4 regions of the Pseudomonas sp. CAM1A genome follow, and region 1 is predicted to be linked to each of the others. Evidence: riboswitches for the same ligand, from Rfam matches in the RefSeq annotation. Region 1 holds a riboswitch; each other region holds the start of a gene.

Region 1 (5,021 bases):
AGTAGCCCTTGACCAGGGCCTTGAGGGCGAAGACCAGGGCATCGAGGTCCTCGTCCTTGTTGACGAAGGCCGAGATGCCGGCGTCCATGCAGCGGCGCACATAGAGGTCGGCGGGCTGGCCGGTCAGGGCCATGATCCGTGGGGGCGGGTCGATCAGCTTGAGGCGCTTGATCACTTCCATGCCGTCGAGGTCCGGCAGGCCGATGTCGAGGATGACCACGTCGGCCTTGGTCTGCTCGGCCAGGCGGGCAGCCTCTTTGCCTTTGCCGGTTTCACCCACGACGGTGAAGCGTTCGCGTTCAAGCAGCATGCGTACGGCGAGTCGCACAATGTGGTGGTCATCGACCAACAGCACGGATGTCATTCAGGTCACTCCTGTCAAAGTGCAGCCCGCTTCCTGCGTTGAATTTCAGGCGCGGGCCGCGGACTTGCTGGGCAGCGCGCACCTTACGGACATTCAGGACCCTTGGTAATAGGCGAGTATAGGTGTGTTGAAAATCCCGCACCAAGCTGTAGAAAATTCCTACAAACAAGGTTCAGGCGCAAGCGCTCAGGCGCAGGGAACCTTGGGCTTGAGTACACGCTGGGTGGAGGCGGGATTGTTAGCCAGCACCTTGCCGACGCGCGTGGGGCGCGTCACCAGTTGGCCGCCGCAGTTCGGGCAGCGGTCGTGGAAGTGCTGCTCGTTGCAGGCGCGGCAGAAGGTGCACTCGAATGAGCAGATCAGCGCATCCGGGCTTTCGGCTGGCAGGTCGGTGTCGCAGCATTCGCAGTTGGGGCGCAGGTCGAGCATGGTCAGGGCTTCCATCCAGTTGGAAAGCCCAGTGTGCGCCGCCGTCGCCCGCTCGGCAATCGCTTCACGAGCCGGGGCGATAGAGGTGGGCATGGCCGGCGCGGTATAGCGCCGAGTCGGCGAAGGGGGCATCGCCCAGAACATGCCCGACCAGGATCAGCGCGGTACGCCGGAAACCCTTGGCGGCGACACGCTCGGCGATATCCGCCAGGGTGCCCTTGACCCAGTCCTGGTCGGGCCAGGTGGCGCGATGGACCACGGCGATGGGGCAGTCGGCGCCATAGTGTGGCAGCAACTGCTCGACGATACGCTCCAGGTGGCGCACACCCAGGTGGATGGCCAGGGTGCTGCCATGGCGGGCCAGGTCGGCCAACTGTTCACCGGCCGGCATTGGCGAGCTGTCGCCGTAGCGGGTGAGGATCACCGTCTGCGCCACGTCGGGCAGTGTCAGCTCGCAGCCCAGCAGCGCGGCGCTGGCGGCGGTGGCGGTGACGCCGGGGACGATCTGGTAGTCGATGCCCAGCTCACGCAGGTGGCGGATCTGTTCGCCGATGGCGCCATACAGGCTGGGGTCGCCGCTGTGCACGCGGGCTACATCCTGACCGTTGGCATGAGCCTGACTCATTGCCTGGATGATCTGCTCCAGATGCAGTTCGGCGCTGTTGAGCACCGTGTGCGCCTGATGCCCCTCGAGCACCGCAGCCGGTACCAGGGAGCCTGCGTAGATGATCACGGGGCATTGGCGGATCAGGCGCTGACCCTTGACCGTGATCAGCTCGGGATCGCCGGGGCCGGCGCCGATGAAATAGACCGTCATGGGAGTTCCTTGCAGGTAAAAGGGGCGGATTATCCGCCGATGGCCAGGGCCAGGGTAGCGCCGCCGAGCCCTTGCCTTGGCACATGCAGGCGCGGCGCGGCACCTGTGCGCCCGGCCAGGGCCAGGGCTGCGCTTTCGGCGACACCCCAGCAGCCGGTCTGGGCGTACACCGTTGTCGAGCGCTGACTGAGCAGCGCTTCGAAGGTCGACAAGTGGCTGCTGTCGAAGCAGATGAACGGCAACCCGAGCCGCTCGGCCAGTGCCAGCAGCCCGGGCTCGCGCGCCTTGGGTTCGATGCTGGCGATTGCCTTCAGCGCCGACAGGGGCAGGGCGTGGCTGGTCAGGGTCTGGCGCAGCAGCACCGCGAGCGTTTCGACCGGGCAGCCACGGCGGCAACCAAAGCCGGCATACAGCGCCGGCTGGGGCACAAGGTCGCGCATCAGTGCTGGCTGGAGCGGCGGAACAACCAGGCGCTGAGCAGGCCCAGGGCCACCCAGAACGCGGCGTTGGTCAGCCACGAAGCGATTTTGAACTGGGTCTCCAGCGCCTCGGGCGCCAGGCTTTCATGAACCGCTGGCTGTGGCGCGCCGATCAGGTGCGGGATCACCAGCAGGGCGACTCCGAGCACCTTGAACAGCCAGTGCTGGGCGAACACCAGCAACGCCAGGCCGGCGGCAGTGGCGGCGGCGGTGCCGATCCACCAGGTCTGGCGCTGGCCAAGGTCGGCGGCGGCGGTGCCTGGCAGTTCCGGTGGCAGGCCCAGGGTCGGCGCCAGGCAGAACACGGCGAAGCCCGCCAGGCCCCACAGCGCGCCGGTGGCCACACGGCCCGGGGCACGCAGGCTGTACAGGGCGGCGAGGATCAGGGCGAAGCCGACGGCGACCACCAGGTTGCCGCCTGTGGTAGACAGGATCCGTTGCCAGCCATCTTCGGGTGCCCAGGCCTCGGCACTGTGCTCATGAGGCGCGGCGGCTTCGCCATGCTCATGCTGTTCGACGGCGGGGGCGGCGGTTTCATAGGTTTCCGCCTGGAGAATCAGCGGGGCGACCCAGAAGCTTTGCAACAGGGTCAGCAGCAGGGCGGCGAGCAGGCCGCTGAAGCCCGCGGTACGGGCGATGCGCGTGATCATGCGGGCGTACTCAGTGGCAAGGGAAGGCGGCGCTGTGGCGGGTGTCGTGGGCGGCGTTGTGCACCGCCTCGATGTGCGAGAAACCGGCGAAGTACACCAGGCACAGGCCCAGCAGGCTGGCGCCGACCGCGACGATCAGGCGCTGGCTGAGGCTCACGGGGGTGGCGATACTGGGTTTGGCGTGGGTGATGGGCATGACGCGTTCCTCTGCTGCTTTTGTTGTGGCAACGGGCAGGCGCGACGCCCCCGGGCACGGTTGGCCCAGGTGATACGACAGCGCCCGCCCACCGCGGGGTGTTCTGCAAGCATGTCAGGCCGGTCTCCGGGCTGGCGAGGTGGAGCTGGGCTCCATTGATCAAACGCCACCTTCCCATGCCGCACGATGGGCACAGTGGTCTGGACGCTTCTCTCGCTTACCGTTGCGGGGGCAGCACCGGCCTTGTCGGCCCTCTGCAAGGAGGCGCGACGCACCGGTTTCCCGTTTCACCCCCGTTGGGGGCACCTGAACGCAATGCGCTAGCAAATCACGGGGCCGGGCCTGCGTCAATCGCCGCGGCGGTTGACCGCCAGGCAGGCACTGCGTAGCCTTGCCGGTTCGAGGTTCCCGGGCGTTGTCCCGGGCTAAGACGGGAACGCGGTACAAGCCGCGGCTGCCCCCGCAACTGTAGGCACTGAAGGGTTCGGCACAGCCACTGCGCACGCGCGGGAAGGCGCCATCCCACCGGCTTTGATGGCCGGCGGTGCAAGCCAGGAGACCTGCCTCGCAACGTTTTCGACTTTCAACCGGGCGGGGTGATCCGGTGGCGAAACAGCCAGGCCGACACGGGCCGTGGCTGTCGTCCTGCATGCCCGCGCCATTGCTGCCAAGGGCATCGCGACATGAAAACACTGGCCAAGCTTCCCGTCACCATCGTTACCGGCTTCCTCGGCTCGGGCAAGACCACCTTGCTGCGCCACATGCTCGACAACGCCCAGGGCCGCCGCATCGCGGTGATCGTCAACGAGTTCGGCGAGCTGGGCATCGATGGCGAGATCCTCAAGCAGTGCAGCATCGGCTGCTCCGAGGAAGAGGCCAACGGCCGCGTCTACGAGTTGGCCAACGGCTGCCTGTGCTGCACCGTGCAGGAGGAGTTCTTCCCGGTAATGCGCGAGCTGGTGGCGCGCCGCGGCGATCTTGACCATATCCTTATTGAAACCAGCGGCCTGGCCCTGCCCAAACCGCTGGTGCAGGCCTTCCAGTGGCCGGAGATCCGCAACGCCTGCACGGTCGATGCGGTGATCACCGTGGTCGACAGCCCGGCCGTGGCCGCCGGCACCTTTGCCGCCTACCCGGACCAGGTCGATGCCCAGCGCAAGCTTGATCCCAACCTCGATCATGAGTCGCCGCTGCACGAACTGTTCGCCGACCAGCTGGCCAGCGCCGACCTGGTGGTACTGAACAAGGCCGACCTGATCGATGCCGAGGGCCTGACCAAGGTCCGTGCCGAAGTCGCCGAGGAGCTGCCGCCGGCGGTCAAGGTGATCGAGGCCAGCAGTGGTCGCCTGCCGCTGGAGGTGCTGCTGGGTGTGGGCGCCGAGTCCGAGGCGCACATCGACGGCCGCCGCACCCATCACGACTCGCATCACGACGGCGATGACCATGACGACCATGACCACGACGCCTTCGATTCGATCTCCATCGACCTGCCCGAGGCCGACGAAAGCCTGCTGCTCGATGCCTTGACGCAACTGGTCACCGAGTTCGGCATCCTGCGCGCCAAGGGCTTCGCCGCCATTCCCGGCAAGCCGATGCGCCTGCTGATCCAGGGTGTGGGTACCCGCTTCGACAAGCATTTCGACCGTGCATGGCGCAGCGAGGAGCCACGGATCACGCGCCTGGTGCTGATCGGCCAGGACCTGGACGCGGCCCAGCTGGAAGCGCGCCTGCGCCAGGCCCTGGGCGCCTGACCCATGCACCTGCTGCGGACCCAGCCCGGCGGCTTTGTGCCGGACGACAGCATCGCCGACCTCGGCCAGACCCCCGCCGAACTGGTGATCCTCTGCAGCGGTGACTCACACCTGGCGCTGCTTGCCGAAACCGCCGAGCAGTTGCCGGCGGATTTCCCCAGCGTGCGCCTGGCCAACCCGATGCAGGTGCAGAACCACGCCTCGGTCGACCTGTATGTCGACCAGGTGCTGCGCCATGCCAAGGTGATCCTGGTGTCGCTGCATGGCGGCGTCGGTTACTGGCGCTACGGTGTCGAACAACTGGTCGAGTTGGCGGCCCGGGGCGTGCAGCTGAT
Region 2 (5,021 bases), on a different contig from region 1:
GATAGGCATAGGGAAAGTACCAGGCGATCGCGCAGGCGGTGTGTTTCTGCAGGTCGTCGACCAGGTCCTGCAGTTCCTCGGGGCTGGCGTGCTGACCGGCCTTCCACGGGGTGACGAACAGCGCCCCGGCTTTGAGCTGGCTGGCGTAGGCGATCGCCTTGGCCTGGCTGGCGGCTTCCTGCAGGGTCGGCGCCAGGTCGAGGCGGGCGATACGCGGCCAGCGCTGACGGGTATGCAGGTGGATCGACTCCTCTGCGCTGCTGATGGCCAGGTCGCCACGGGCCTCGCGCTCGCCTTCGTCGCGCTGTTTTTTACTGGTGTACTGCTCCAGCGCAACCAGCTCAGCCTGCCAGGCCGCAGCCGCGAGCATCCCGGTGTTGGCTGCGGCGCCGTGCCAGTAGGGCGCTTCGTTGTCACCTTGAAACTGGTTGAAGCGGTCGATGCAGTCGACCCAGCGTTCCAGGGCGGGACGCAGGAACTCCAGGCTCGGGTTGTTGATGATCAGGCCTTGCATGCTGCGCTCCTTGTCATTGTGATCGAGGTCAGTCAGATAGTGGCTATGTGATATCACTGCTTTGAGTGTGGCACAAGCTGGCGGATCGGCCATTGATCCAGGCCAGATCGGCCCTCGTTCGATTGACGCTCCCGGTGCAACCCTCTAACCTTCGCGGCGTGTTTCAGGTGCCCGGCGAACCGCGGTTCGGCAGGGTGAAACTGGGAAGCCGGTGGGCGCCAGCAGGCGCGAGTCCGGCGCTGCCCCCGCAACGGTAGGTGAGTCGAAGACGGCGCAGGGCCACTGGGTACAGGTATCCGGGAAGGCGCGTCGTCCGGGGATGTCCCGCTCACGAGCCCGGAGACCGGCCTGTCACTGCCAACGGCATCACGGAGGGTGATGCGCGGTGCGATGTGGCCGTTGCCACGCCTCCTGCGCGCTCCTCGTCTGCCTGCCTTTTATCTGTCGCCGCCGCGACAGTCTGCGGAGACCCCTGATGAGCGAATCCACCGAACGCGACGAACGTCACCTGGCGCGCATGCTGCGCAAGAAGGCGATCATCGATGAGCGCATCGCCAATTCCCCCAACGAATGCGGCCTGCTGCTGGTACTGACTGGCAATGGCAAGGGCAAGAGCAGTTCGGCCTTCGGTATGCTCGCCCGCGCCCTGGGCCATGGCATGCAATGCGGCGTGGTGCAGTTCATCAAGGGCCGCAACAGCACCGGCGAAGAGCTGTTCTTCCGTCGTTTCCCCGAGCAGGTGCGCTATCACGTGATGGGCGAGGGCTTCACCTGGGAGACCCAGGACCGTCAGCGCGACATCGCCGCCGCCGAGGCCGCGTGGGCGGTATCACGCCAGTTGCTGCAGGATCCGTCGATCCAGTTCGTCGTGCTCGATGAGCTGAACATCGCGCTCAAGCACGGCTACCTGGACCTCGACCAGGTGCTCTCGGACATCCAGGCTCGTCCGCCGATGCAGCATGTGATCGTCACCGGGCGAGCGGCAAAACCGGAAATGATCGAACTGGCCGACACCGTCACCGAGATGGGCATGCTCAAGCACGCCTTCCAGGCCGGTATCCGCGCGCAGAAGGGCGTCGAATTGTGAGTGATTCGCGCCAGTGTCCCGCCGTGCTGATCGCGGCCCCGGCCTCGGGCCAGGGCAAGACCACGGTCACCGCCGCCCTGGCCCGCCTGCACCGCAACCGTGGGCGCAAGGTGCGGGTGTTCAAGTGCGGGCCTGACTTTCTCGACCCGATGATCCTCGAACGCGCCAGCGGCGCGCCGGTCTACCAGCTTGACCTGTGGATGATCGGTGCCGAAGAGAGTCGTCGCCTGTTGTGGGAGGCGGCGGGCGAGGCCGACCTGATCCTGATCGAAGGGGTGATGGGGCTGTTCGACGGCACGCCGTCGAGCGCCGATCTGGCCCGCCATTTCGGCGTGCCGGTGCTGGCGGTGATCGATGGCACGGCCATGGCCCAGACCTTCGGCGCCCTGGCCCTGGGCCTGGCGCGTTATCAGCCCGACCTGCCGTTCGCCGGGGTGCTGGCCAACCGGGTTGGCAGCCTGCGCCACGCACAGTTGCTCGAAGGCAGCCTCACCGAAGGCCTGCGCTGGTATGGCGGGTTGTCCCGCGAGCGTGGCATCGAGCTGCCCAGCCGTCACCTCGGCCTGGTCCAGGCCAGTGAACTGAACGACCTGGATGCGCGCCTGGATGCCGCGGCCGAAGCGCTGGCTGCCAGCTGCGATGCCGCATTGCCGCCACTGGTCAGTTTTGCACGGCCCGAGCCGGTGAGCGTGACCACGCCGCTGGCCGGCGTGCGCATCGGCGTGGCCCGCGATGAAGCCTTCGCCTTTACCTATGGGGCCAACCTGGATCTGCTGCGCAGCCTCGGCGCGCAGCTCGAATTCTTCTCGCCGTTGCATGATCGGGAACTGCCTGATGTAGACAGCCTGTACCTGCCAGGCGGCTACCCGGAGCTGCACCATCAGGCCCTGGCCGCCAACGCGCCGATGCTGGAGGCGATCCGCGCCCATCATGGCGCCGGCAAGCCGCTGCTGGCCGAGTGCGGCGGCATGCTCTACCTGCTCGACGCACTGACCGATGTGGCCGGTGTGCGTGCGCCGCTGGCAGGCCTGCTGCCGGGCGAGGCGACCATGCAGAAACGCCTGGCAGCCCTGGCCCTGCAGGTCGTCGAGTTGCCCGAAGGTACCCTGCGCGGCCACACCTATCACCATTCGCTGACCAGCACCGAGCTGGAACCGATTGCCCGGGGCCTGAGCCCCAACGGTGGACGCGGCAACGAGGCGGTCTATCGCCTGGGGCGGCTGACCGCTTCCTACGTGCACTTCTATTTCCCCTCCAACCCCGACGCGGCGGCGGCGCTGTTGCGACCATGAGCGAACACGCGTACAGCGCCGTCGAGCGCGCGGCGATCTACCGGGCCATCGGCGAACGTCGCGACATGCGCCATTTCGCCGGCGGCGAGGTGGCCCCCGAATTGCTGGGGCGTCTGCTCGCCGCCGCTCACCAGGCGCCCAGCGTGGGCCTGATGCAGCCCTGGCGCTTCATTCGAATCAGCCAACGTGATTTGCGCGAACGTATCCAGGCTTTGGTGGAGGAGGAGCGGGTGCGCACCGCCGAAGCCCTGGGCGAGCGTTCCGATGAGTTCATGAAGCTCAAGGTCGAAGGCATCAACGACTGCGCCGAGGTGCTGGTGGCTGCGTTGATGGACAAGCGCGAGGCGCATGTCTTCGGCCGCCGCACCCTGCCGGAGATGGACCTGGCTTCGCTGGCCTGCGCCATCCAGAACCTGTGGCTGGCGGCGCGGGCCGAAGGGCTGGGCATGGGCTGGGTGTCGCTGTTCGAGCCGCAGGCTCTGGCCGAGCTGCTGGGCATGCCCGCAGGCGCCAAGCCCATGGCGGTGCTGTGCCTGGGGCCGGTGACCGAGTTCTATCCGGCGCCGATGCTGGTATTGGAGGACTGGGCCGAGCAACGGCCCTTAAGCGAAATGCTGTACGAAAACCATTGGGGAGAGCGCCCATGAGCGTGGCCTTGCTGACCGTGGCCGGCGTGGCCCTGGATGCGCTGCTGGGCGAGCCGCGCCGGCGTCATCCGCTGGTGGGCTTCGGCAACTTCGCCTCGCGCCTGGAGCAACGCTTCAACGCCGGTGGCCGGGGCTGGCGCAGCCACGGTGTCACGGCCTGGTTCCTGGCGGTGGTGCCGCTGACCTTGCTGGCGTTGATCCTTTCCTGGTTGCCCGCTATCGGCTGGCTGGTGGACGTGCTGGCGCTGTACTGCGCGCTGGGTCTGCGCAGCCTGGGCGAACATGTGCTGCCGGTGGCCCAGGCACTGCGCCAGGGCGACCTGGAGGAAGCGCGGCGGCGCGTCGGTTACCTGGTTAGCCGCGAAACCCGCGAGCTGGACGAGCCTGCTGTGGCCCGGGCGGCCACCGAGTCGGTGCTGGAGAACGGCAGCGACGCGGTATTCGCTGCGCTGTTCTGGTTCGTCGTGGCCGGAGCGCCGGGGGTGGTGCTGTACCGCCTGAGCAATACCCTGGATGCCATGTGGGGCTATCGCAACGAACGTTTCGAGCGCTTCGGCTGGTGCGCGGCGCGCATCGACGATGGGCTGAACTATATTCCCGCCAGACTGGTGGCGCTGACCTATGCGCTGCTGGGCAAAACCCGCTTGGCCCTGGCCTGCTGGCGCAAACAGGCGCCACTGTGGGACAGCCCCAACGCGGGCCCGGTGATGGCGGCGGGGGCCGGAGCCCTCGGGGTAGAGCTGGGCGGCCCGGCGGTGTATCACGGCGAGCTGCACGAGCGGCCGCGCCTGGGCGAAGGGCCGATGGCCGACGCCGACGCCATCGACCGTGGCTGGAGCCTGGTGCAGCGCGGCGTGTGGCTGTGGGTGCTATTGATCTGCGTGGGAGCTTACCTCAATGCTTGAGCACGGTGGCCGCCTGCTGCGGGCTGTGAAACAGTACGCCATCGCTCGGGAGCAGTGGCTCGACCTGTCCAGTGGCATCGCGCCGTGGTCCTACCGGATACCGCCGATTCCCCTGGAAGCCTGGGCCCGGTTGCCGGAGACCGAGGACGGCCTGGAGGCGGCGGCGCGGCAATACTATGGCGCGCCGCCGCTGCTGGCGGTGGCCGGTTCCCAGGCGGCGATCCAGGCCTTGCCATACTTGCGCCCCAGCGGCCGGGTCGGGGTCCTGTCGCCGTGCTATGCCGAGCATCCCCATGCCTGGGCGCGCGCGGGGCACACCCTGGTCGAACTGGACGAGGCCGAGGTCGAGGACCAGCTCGACAGTCTCGACGTTCTGGTGCTGGTCAACCCCAACAACCCCACCGGCCGCCGGGTAACCCGCGAGCGCCTGCTGGCCTGGCATGCGCGTCTGGCCGAGCGTGGTGGCTGGTTGCTGGTGGACGAAGCCTTCATGGACAACACGCCCGAACACAGCGTGGTCGCGCAGGCCGGGCAACCGGGTTTGATCGTGTTGCGCTCGTTCGGCAAGTTCTTCGG
Region 3 (5,021 bases), on a different contig from region 1:
CCTCTACCTCCCGATCATCACGTACCCGATACCAGCAGCCGTCCGGGTGCACCGTCAACACGGGCCCCAGATTGCAGGGAAACTGGCAACCGGTGCGGGTCAGCAACACGCCGCCCGGGGTCTCGATCAGGTCACGCTCCAGCAACCGCCGACGCAGGCGTTTCCACAGCGGCAAGGCGCCGCGCCGCACGCAGCGTGGGCCGGTGCAGAGGAACACCTGGCGGGCATGCTCGGGCACCCGCGACCAGTCCGGGTCGCTGGCCACCGCATTGACCTGGTCGCACGCCAGGTGGCGGACAGGTTCGCCGATGCTGGCACAGGCTACTCGCGCATCCAGGCCGCGCCGTCCCAGGGCCTGGGCCGTGACCCAGACGCCGGCCCGAGCTTGCGCCAGGCGCCCCAGCTCATCGCGCAGCCAGTCAAGGTAGGCGCTGTCCGAGGTGGGTTCCAGATCCACCACCAGCAGGCGTTCCACGCCCTGGTCGAGGGCCTCGCGGATCACCGCCCAGAGCCCGTCGAACCCCTCCAGGGTGTCGATGATATCCCGGCCCGCCTCGCGGCCACGCAGGTCGCGAATCTCGGCGCCGAAAGCTTCGGCCGCCGAGCCGGCACCCAGGCCGGGGCCGACGAACAACACGCGCTGGTAGTCCATGCTCACGCCCCTCAGAAGGTGTAGGTGTAGCGCAGTTCGCTGGTGAACGGCCGCCCGAGGTTGTCGACGTTGCTCGCCCGACTGGTGACATAGTCACGGTCGAACAGGTTCTCCACCAGCAGGCTCAGCCGGTGCTGGCGGGCGCCGTCCAGGTAGCGGTAGGCATCGGCGTCGACCACCGAGTAATGGCCGTAGTCGACGCCTTTGGAGCTGACCACGTCGCGTATGTAGCGAATGGCGCCCCCGGCCCCCCACATGCGGTCCGCCGATTCGTAGCCGAGCCGCGAACGGGCGAAGAAACTCGGCACGTCGTTGATCGTTGCCCCGGTGCGCGACTCGGTGAGGTTGCGGGTCATGTCGGCCTGCAGGCTCCATTGGTCGTCGAGCTGGATACGCGCATCGGCCTCGAAACCACGCATCTGCACCTGCCCCTGGCCGTTGACCCATTGGCTGCCGTCCAGGGTGATCAAGTCGGTGATCTTGCGTCGGAACACGGTGACGCTGGCGTTGAATTCACGCCCCAGCGGCAGACCGTGGTAGTCCAGGCCAAGCTCGGCATTGCGGCTCTTCTCGGGTTTGAGGTCACGGTTGCCGATCTCGTCGCCGGGCTCGTTGACGAACAACTGCTCGGCGTTTGGCAACTTGTAGGCGCTGCCATACTGGCCGCGCAGTTGCCAGTTGTCGTTCAGGTCGTACAGCGAGGTGAGCATGCCGACGGTGGCGCTGTCGCCGCCGCTCATGGCCTCATGGCGCAGGCCGAGGCTAGGGTGCCAGTTGGGCAAGGCCTCGATCCTGGGTCGCAGTTGGGCGTACAACGCATTGGCCTGGGCCTTGTTGTCATCGATCACCAACACGTCGTCCTGGCCCTTGAACCACTGGTTGTCGGAACCGAACACCAGCACGTGGCCGCCGTCGAGCTCGGCCTTGCCCTCGGCCTGCACGCCCCAATCGGTGAAGCCCCAGTAGTCGTTGTGGTTGACCACGTCGCGGCTGCCGTCGGCGCGGTTGTTGATGCGGGTGTAGCGGGTGTCCCAGTCGTTGACGTGGCCCTTGACGAAGTAGCTCAGGCGCTCGCTGACGCGCTGTTCGAAGGTGGCCGTGGCGATCTGCTGCACGCGATCATTGGTGGTCTTGTAATTGTTCACCGGTCGGGCGAAATCGAGGTTGGCGTCGGTGTACTGGTAGAACAGCTCCAGCCGCGCATCGTCGCCAAAGGCCTGGATCGCCTTGCCGCCGAAGGTGGTCACCTCGTAGCCGCGTTTCTTGTCGCTGACGTTGCCGCTGTAGTCGCGGTTGCGAAACGGCTGGTAACCGTCGGAGACGTTGTGGCTGACATAGGTCAGCAGGCCCAGGTCGCCGAAGCCATTGCTGAAGATTCGCTCGACGCGGGCGTCCTTGCTGCTGCCGGCGAAGCTGTCCAGGCCCAGGTTGACCTCACCTGAAGCCTGACGGCGTTGCGGGCTACGGGTGACGATGTTGATCACCCCCGCCACGGCCTGGGTGCCAAACAACAGGCTCTGGCCGCCCTTGAGCACCTCGATGCGCTCCACCGCGTTGGCCGGCAGGGTGTCCAGGTACAGGCCGCCGTACAGGCGGTTGTTCAGGCGTACACCGTCGAGCAGGATCAATGTGTCGTCGTTGCGCCCGCCGAGCAGCGAGTAGCTGCCGTAGTCGAACGGTCCGTTCTTCGGCGCGACGTAGAAGCCGGGGATGAACATCTGCATCACCCGGGTGATGTCGGCGCCGGGGCCGGCGCGCTCGATCTGCTCGCGGCTGACGATCTCGACCTTGCTGCCGTACTGGGCCATGGCGGCGACCGTGGTCGACTCTACCGACGGCGCGGCAACGATCTGCTGGTCGAGGATCAGGGGGGTGTTTTCGGCCAGTGCCAGGGGACTGGCCAGACAGCCCAGGAACAGGGTCCGGGCCGTGGGGAAACAACGTTGGGAGTGAATCACAGCAATCATGCTCTTCTCGAAAGTGACTTTCGCAGAAGCACGCAGGAGCACGGATCGCGCACACGCCAATACCGGCCCATGCCCGCCCACCGCAGGAGTTTGCCTACAACATTCCAGGCCGGTCTCCGGGCTCGCAAGACAAGATGCCTTCACCTTCCCATGACCCGCGGGCCACAGTGGTCTGTCGAAGGCATCACTTGCATACCGTTGCGGGGGCAGCACCGGACTGGCGCGAAGCGCGTACCGGTTTCCCGTTTCACCCCATACGCGGCGGCATGGGGCACCTGAAATCGGTCGGCATCTGAACACCTGGGGCCAATGGGCGTCAAGCGAGGCGGGTGAATCGTTTCGAATGTTTTTTATCGGCCGTTCACTCTAGGCAGATGTGTCAAAAGTTGTAGAATCCGCACGCCTAAACTATTCCCATTCCCTTCGAGCTTTGCCGATGAAGCTGGCCCGCCACACACGATCGCAAGTCGCCTGGGTGCTGTATTTCAGCATCCTGTTCGGCTCGTTGCTGTGCGCCATGGGCCATGGGCAGATGGCCGGGCTGCGCCTGGCCGGCCTGGACGACGCCGCCTGGTGCGCGGCCGACAGCAGCGGCGTGTTCAAGGGCGACCAGGACATCACCGACCCGGTGCTGCCCGCGAGCGGCGACTGCGTGATCGCCAGCCTGTTCAGCGCCATCCTGCTGGCGGTGTTCTTCGGCTTGCTGGCCCTGCTCGCCGGGGAGTCGAGCAAACCCTTACCCAGACAACCCGCGCCGCGCCTGCCCAAGCAGCGCTGGCCACTGGTCAATCCCCGCGCCTCCCCCGCTTCGCTTCTCTCGCTCTGACATCGCCACGCCCTCGTGCTGCCTGATCGGCAGCGGGCGTGCGCTCACCGATTTCAGCCAGGAAGCCTTGCATGTTCCGCATGACCACTCTGGCGCTGCTCGTTGGCAGCGCAACCTGCGCCTGGGCGCAGGATGACACCCTCACCCTGCCCGCCAGCAACGTCACGGCCACGGCCGAGCAACCCAAGGAGGCGACCAGCCTCGACCTCGACCGGCCCATCGAAAGCGGCTCGCGCCTGAACCTCAGCGCCCGCGAGAACCCCGCCTCGGTCAGCGTCGCCGACCGCAAGACCATGCAGCGCATCGGCGCGCGCAATTTCCAGGACGCCGCCAACGCCCTGCCGGGAGTCAACGCCTCGGCACCACCCGGCTGGGGTGGCTATGTGTCGTATCGCGGCTTCAACGGCGCCCAGGTCAGCCAGCTGTTCAACGGCATCAACCTGCAGTACGGCGCCGCCGGGCGCCCGGTCGGGGCGTGGATCTACGACCGCGTCGAACTGCTCGGCGGGCCGTCGTCTTTCCTCAACGGCAGCGGCGCCGTCGGCGGCAGCCTGAACATGATCACCAAGCTGGCCAACCGCGACGAGGATACCTTCGAAGGCCGTGTCAGCTATGGTCGCTACGACACGATGGAAACCTCGGTCGGCTTCAACAAGGCGCTCAACAGCGGCGACGGGCCGCGCCACTATGCGCGGCTCGACTACAGCCGCACCAGCACCAATGGCTACATCGACCGCCAGGAGAACGGGGCCGGCAACCTGGCCTTCTCGCTGCTCAGCGACATCAACGACCAGCTGTCGCACACCCTGGCCATCGAGTACCTCGAAGAGCAGGAAGACAGCCCCTACTGGGGCGCGCCGGTGCTGCAACCGGCCAGCGGCACCCTGCACATCGACAAGCATAAGCGCTTTGACAACTACAACGTCGAGGACGGCCGCTACGAGCAGCGCACCCGTTGGCTGCGCTCGATCACCGACTACCGCATCGACGACAGCAACCAGTTGCGCAACACCTTCTACCACTACAACGGCCAGCGCGATTACCGCAACCTCGAGGTGTACCGCTACAACCCCGGCAACACCGCCATCGCCCGCTCCGGCGGCTACCGCCAGCGCCACGACCAGGAGGTCAACGGCAACCGCATCGAGCTGACCCACCAGGGCCAGCTGTTCGGCCTGGCCAGCGACTGGGCGTTCGGCGTGGACTACAACCGCAACCAGCAGACCGCTTACCCGTTGTCCAAGGGCGCGTTCGACAGCATCGATCCCAACGCTTTCCAGCCAGGCCACTTCCTCGACATCCCTGGCATGGACGCTCCACGCACCAAGGGCCGCAGCACCAATACCGACACCACGGCGGGCTTCGTCGAAAACCGTACCCGCCTGACCGACCAGCTGTCGCTGGTCACCGCGCTGCGCTACGACCATATCGACTTCGACGTGGTCGACCACGTGACCCGGGCCAAGCTGAATCGGCGCTGGGATGCCTTCACCGGGCGCCTGGGGCTGGTCTACGACCTGACCTCAGATATCAGCCTGTACACCCAGTACAGCACCTCGGCCGAACCGCCGGGGGG
Region 4 (5,021 bases), on a different contig from region 1:
ATTTGCCGGTGATGGGAAACGCGGAAAGTTCAGTCATGGGTGTGCCTTGCAGCGTTGAGGTTGTCGGGCATCCGGATCACCCCGACAATGCCAGCCCTGCCCAGGCGCTGCAAATGAAAAGGCGACCCGCGCATGCGGGTCGCCCACACGATCAACGCGACTTCACGGCATCCGCCCCCCGCGAGACGACCACCTCGACCCGCCGGTTGAGCTGACGCGACTGGGCGTCGCGGTTGCTGGCCACCGGATACTCCTTGCCATATCCGACGCTGACGATGCGCGCCGGATCTATCCCCTGCTGGCGCAGGGCATGGGCCACCGCCGCGGCGCGGTTCTCGGACAGGCGCTGGTTGAAGGCGTCGCCGCCGGTGGCATCGGTGAAGCCCTCGACCAGCACCTTGCGCTCGGGATTGTCTCGCAGGAACCGCGCCAGCTGCTGGATATCGCCCTGGCTGCGCCCACGCAGCTCGGCACGGCCGGTATCGAACAGCACATCGCCGAAGGTCACGACGGTGCCGCGTTCGGTCTGCTGGCCGTTGAGCGCTTTCAGCGCATTGAGCTGGGCGGTACGCACCTGAAGGCGCGCTTCGGCGCGTCGGGCCTCGATGCCCCGCATGCCGGCCTCGGCCTGGCGCAACACGATGGTCTGCTCGGCCGTCTCGATCTCGCGGTTGGCCAGGTAGGCGAGCTGCTCGACCTCAGGCGATTTGCGATTGGTCAGCGAAGCCGCCTCTGCCTTGGCCAGCGCGGCTTGCGCTTCTTGGGTTTGCAGGGCGGCCAGGCGGTGCGCCTGTGGCTTGGCCTGCAACGCCGAAAAGGCTTCGCGAGCCTCCAGCAGGTGCGGATTTTCAGGGGTGGCGGCGCAACCGGCAAGCATCAGGGCAAGCACCGACAGCGCTGGCAGCAGGGTAGGTCTGTTCATGTTCGGCTCCTTGTCATTGGCCAGGCTGGGTGGGGGCGGCATCAGGCTCGCCGAGCATTTCCTGCTTGAGCACTTCGATCCCTTGCTCTTCGATCTTCAGTTGCTCCTGGGTCTTTTGCGCCCGCGCCTTGGTTTCGGCCAGGCGGGCATCGGCCTCGGCCTGCTGGGCCAGGAGCCGGACCTGGCCGAATCGCTTCTCGCCCAAAGCGCGATCCAGGGCGCCCAGCTTGTCCTGGGCGGCGCGCATTTCCACTGGAGCGTACTGGGTTGCATCAGCGGCCACGGCACGGTTGATGGCGCTACGGGTAAGTTCGATCTGTTCGGTGGGCACCACCACGGTGGTACAACCGCCCACCATCATGAGCAGGCCGACCAGCGGCAAGGTCTTGCGGTTGAAACGGACATGCATGGAAAGCTCCTGGGCTGTGCTCGCGATCCTGTGCCGGGTAGAACTTGGCACGGGATCCTGCGGGAAATAGCTGTTGCTCATCGTCAATGACCACGGCAGCGGGTCAGTGCTGGTACTGCACAAGGAAAACGAGAGCTCAGATGTCAGACTGTCGCGAAAGCGGCGTAAGACTATTTCCAGCACGCACACAGCAGAAGAGGACTGGTCCACAGTCTGCATGAGGTCCGTCTGCATTTGATGTAGGGCCTGTCAGCGATCCCCTGAAACGTGGCGTTCCTTTCCTCGCCCGATGGCCAAGGCAAGCCTTCTAGCAGCCCGCAGGTACCCTGATCATCACCCAGTCACGGTGTCGCTCGTCACCGCAAGGGAAGATCGCCTCTCCCACCTTGCGAAAGCCGTTGCGCTGATAGAAACGGATCGCTCGGGCGTTCAGTTCATTGACGGTAAGCCGCGCCTGGCCATCAACCTGGGCGAGGGTCATGGAGAGCAATAGTTGGCCGGCGCCCGTGCCATGAACGCAAGGCAGTACATAGCAGCGGGAGATTTCCGCCAGTTGATCGGCTTCGGCAATACCCAGCTCGCCGGGCGCCAGATCGAGCATGCTGTAGCCCAGCACCTGGCCATCCCGTTCGACCACCAGCAACCGCTTGTGCGCGTGCTCCAGGTGCGCCCGGAAATGTTCAGGCTGGAGATGCTGGGCGATGTAGTGCTGCTGGGCGCTGACCGCGCTATCGGGCGGGCTGGCCAGGGCGAAGGTCGCTTGGCCGACGAGGCTCAGGGCCACGCAGTCTTCGTCACGGGCCGGGCGAATCTGGTAGGGCATGGCAACATCCTGTCGGGCAGCCGGGTCACATTCGACAATGCCAGCCACTCCCTGCCGACGCAAGGTTCAGGCGTCGCCATGGGCCAGCCGCTTGAGCTTTTCGGTATCGACCCGCACGAACACCGAATCGGCGGTGACGGTCAGTACATCCCCGGCCCAGACTTCGCAGATCACCCGTGTCTTGCGCCCCAGCTCACCCTCGACCCGGGCCTTGAGCAGCAGCTCGACGCCCATGGGCGTGGGCTTGAGGTAGGTCAAGCCAAGCTGGCCGGTGACGCAGTCGATGCGCGGCAGGCTGCCAGGTTCGCGGCCTTCGGCACGGTAGTGGCAGGCCATGGCAGTCCAGTTGGAATGGCAGTCGACCAGCATGGCCAGCAAACCACCGTAGACCAGGCCGGGCCAGCCGGTGAAGGTCGGATCGGGGGTATGCCGGCACCACAGGTGGACGCCGTCGGCGTCCCAGTGGCTCTGCACATGCAGGCCGCTGGGGTGGGAACAGCCGCAGCCGTAGCAGATGCCTTCGGGGGCGGCGAGTTGTTGCAGGGACAGGGCTTGCTCGGTCATACGCGTCCTTGGCTTGTTGGTGTTGGATAAGGAGGCTGGCTGCCGATGGTAGCGCCCTGCGCGGCCTGCGCCAATGCACGGGGCCTGCCCGCAGACATTACCTGCCTGACGGCAACCGCTCTGAACCGCGATTCAGCCACAATCAGCCCGCCCATCCAGACGATTGACTCCCTGCCCGTTCGGTGGTCAGATGCGCGCCAGTTTCAGGTGCCCTGCGCCGCCGCGCGCAAGGTGAAACGGGAAGCCGGTGAGTCGCTACCACGACAAGTCCGGCGCTGCCCCCGCAACGGTAAGCGAGCGAACCCTTCGACAGACCACTGTGCACACGCATGGGAAGGTGAAGGTTTCATGCCCCTCGCAAGCCCGGAGACCGGCCTGAGGCTTCACTTGGCAACCCGCGGTGGGCGGGCGCAGGCCGGTATTCGCGTGCGCGCCTGCGCGCGCTTCGCCGTTGCGTGTTTTCCACCGGGATCCATTCTTTCCTGCAGCAGTGGAACGACATGTCCCGTATCAACAAGCTTCACACCCTGGCGGCCTGCCTGGCCGTGTCCCTGCCGGCGCTGGCCGACGAGCAGCCCAGCCCTGCGCTCACCCTGCCGTCCACGGCGATCACCGATAGCCGCGACCCGCAGGCCGTCGACCTGGCCACCCCCACCCAGGCCGGTTCGCGCCTGAACCTCAGTGCCCTGGAAACCCCGGCGAGCACCAGCAGCATCACCGCCGCGCAGATCCAGCAACGCAACAACACCACGGTGCAGGATGCCGTGACCCGCTCGCCGGGCATCACCTTCATCGGTACCCCTGGCGATGGCGGTACCGGCTTGTCGGCGCGCGGTTTCACCGGCCAGAGTTCGGTGATGACCCTGTTCGACGGGGCGCGCCTGTACGCCGGCGCCGGCACCCTCACCTACCCGGTCGACCCCTGGATGGTCGAGCGTATCGATGTGATCCGTGGGCCTGCCTCGGTGCTGTATGGCGAAGGCGCCACCGGGGCAACGGTCAACGTGATTCCGAAAAAGCCCTTCAGCGGTGATATCCGCAATCACCTGCGCCTGGGCTATGGCTCCTGGGACCGCCAGCAACTGGGGCTGGACAGCGGCGGCAGCCTGAGCGAGCGCCTGAGCTACCGCGCCACCCTGAACCAACAGGCAGGCAACGGCTGGGTCGACCGCACCGATTCGCGCAGCCTGGCGTTCTCCGGCGCGCTGCGCTTCGATGCCAGTGACGACCTGAGCTTCACCCTGTCCCACGAACGTGGCGACGCGCAACCTGCCAACTACTACGGCACGCCGCTGATCGACGGCCATCTGCGCAGCAGCGTGCGCAACAAGAACTACAACGTCAGCAATGACCAGCAGCGCTACCACGATGAGTGGACACGGCTGACCAGCGACTGGAACATCAGCGACAGCATCAGCGCCAGCAACCAGCTGTACTACATCAAGAGCCGTCGCCACTGGCGCAATGCCGAGGAATACGCCTGGGATGCCGGTGTGATCCAACGCGGCAGTTTCCTGGAGATCAAGCACAACCAGGAGCAGATCGGCGACCGCCAGAGCTTCACCTTCGATCACTCGCTGTTCGGCCTGGCCAGCAAGACCGTGGTGGGCGCCGAGTACAACAAGATCCGCTTCAACATCGACAGCAACTCGCCCTACGAAGATGGCTACACCGACCCGCTCGACCCTTGGCGGCCGGCCCCCGGCGGGTTCCACAGTGCCGATCCGACGCGCCCGCAGACGCTGTCGAAAACCAGCACCTTCTCGCTGTTCGCCGAAAACCGCACGCAACTTACCGAACGCCTGTCGCTGGTCACGGGCATACGCCGCGACCAGAACCACATCGACCGCAACGACCTGGTGAAGGACACTCGCGAAGACCAGAGCCTGCGTGGCGGCAACTGGCGCGCCGGCCTGGTGTACGCGCTGACTGACGACCTGTCCGTGTACGGCCAATACTCCACCAGCGAGGATGGTGTCGGTGACCTGCTGACCTTGCGCCCGGAGCAACGCCTTGAACTGACCGAAGCCAAGCAGACCGAGTTCGGCCTCAAGCAACGGTTCTGGGACGGACGCGGTGAATGGACGGTGGCGGCCTACCACATCGTCAAGAAGAAGCTGCCGGTGTACGACGTGGTCTCCAAGCGCAGCCAGCAGGCAGGCCAACAGACCTCCGACGGCCTGGAGGCAAGCCTGGAGCTGGCTCTGGGCAACCAATGGCAGCTGTCGGGCAATGCAGCCTTGGTGCGCGCCAAGTACGATGATTTCACTCAACTCAGCCGAGGCGTTTCCTACGACCGGTCT

What was found. A riboswitch is a leader RNA that binds a small molecule or an ion and turns the genes downstream of it on or off. The one in region 1 is predicted to bind cobalamin.
Region 2: another riboswitch for cobalamin. It lies ahead of cobO (cob(I)yrinic acid a,c-diamide adenosyltransferase); the one in region 1 lies ahead of ABZO33_RS23320 (CbtB domain-containing protein).
Region 3: another riboswitch for cobalamin. It lies ahead of ABZO33_RS21780 (TonB-dependent receptor plug domain-containing protein); the one in region 1 lies ahead of ABZO33_RS23320 (CbtB domain-containing protein).
Region 4: another riboswitch for cobalamin. It lies ahead of ABZO33_RS15610 (TonB-dependent receptor); the one in region 1 lies ahead of ABZO33_RS23320 (CbtB domain-containing protein).

Annotation. Positions count from the first base shown of each region.
Region 1 is NZ_JBFNXP010000013.1:19,692-24,712, reverse strand. It holds gene ABZO33_RS23345 (response regulator transcription factor) at 1-364, opposite strand, end outside; gene ABZO33_RS23340 (DUF1272 domain-containing protein) at 551-793, opposite strand; gene cobM (precorrin-4 C(11)-methyltransferase) at 858-1,610, opposite strand; gene ABZO33_RS23330 (cobalamin biosynthesis protein) at 1,640-2,050, opposite strand; gene ABZO33_RS23325 (CbtA family protein) at 2,050-2,739, opposite strand; gene ABZO33_RS23320 (CbtB domain-containing protein) at 2,750-2,935, opposite strand; cobalamin riboswitch at 3,035-3,260, opposite strand; cobalamin riboswitch at 3,321-3,518, shown strand; gene cobW (cobalamin biosynthesis protein CobW) at 3,619-4,686, shown strand; gene cobN (cobaltochelatase subunit CobN) at 4,690-5,021, shown strand, end outside.
Region 2 is NZ_JBFNXP010000005.1:194,201-199,221, reverse strand. It holds gene ABZO33_RS15200 (hypothetical protein) at 1-514, opposite strand, end outside; cobalamin riboswitch at 663-881, shown strand; gene cobO (cob(I)yrinic acid a,c-diamide adenosyltransferase) at 990-1,601, shown strand; gene ABZO33_RS15190 (cobyrinate a,c-diamide synthase) at 1,598-2,893, shown strand; gene bluB (5,6-dimethylbenzimidazole synthase) at 2,890-3,540, shown strand; gene cbiB (adenosylcobinamide-phosphate synthase CbiB) at 3,537-4,445, shown strand; gene cobD (threonine-phosphate decarboxylase CobD) at 4,438-5,021, shown strand, end outside.
Region 3 is NZ_JBFNXP010000010.1:182,680-187,700, forward strand. It holds gene ABZO33_RS21775 ((2Fe-2S) ferredoxin domain-containing protein) at 1-652, opposite strand, end outside; gene ABZO33_RS21780 (TonB-dependent receptor plug domain-containing protein) at 664-2,619, opposite strand; cobalamin riboswitch at 2,709-2,913, opposite strand; gene ABZO33_RS21785 (DUF2946 family protein) at 3,056-3,445, shown strand; gene ABZO33_RS21790 (TonB-dependent receptor) at 3,517-5,021, shown strand, end outside.
Region 4 is NZ_JBFNXP010000006.1:22,396-27,416, forward strand. It holds gene ABZO33_RS15585 (glutathione S-transferase N-terminal domain-containing protein) at 1-37, opposite strand, end outside; gene ABZO33_RS15590 (OmpA family protein) at 152-922, opposite strand; gene ABZO33_RS15595 (DUF4398 domain-containing protein) at 936-1,331, opposite strand; gene ABZO33_RS15600 (N-acetyltransferase family protein) at 1,639-2,154, opposite strand; gene ABZO33_RS15605 (PaaI family thioesterase) at 2,221-2,718, opposite strand; cobalamin riboswitch at 2,907-3,112, shown strand; gene ABZO33_RS15610 (TonB-dependent receptor) at 3,219-5,021, shown strand, end outside.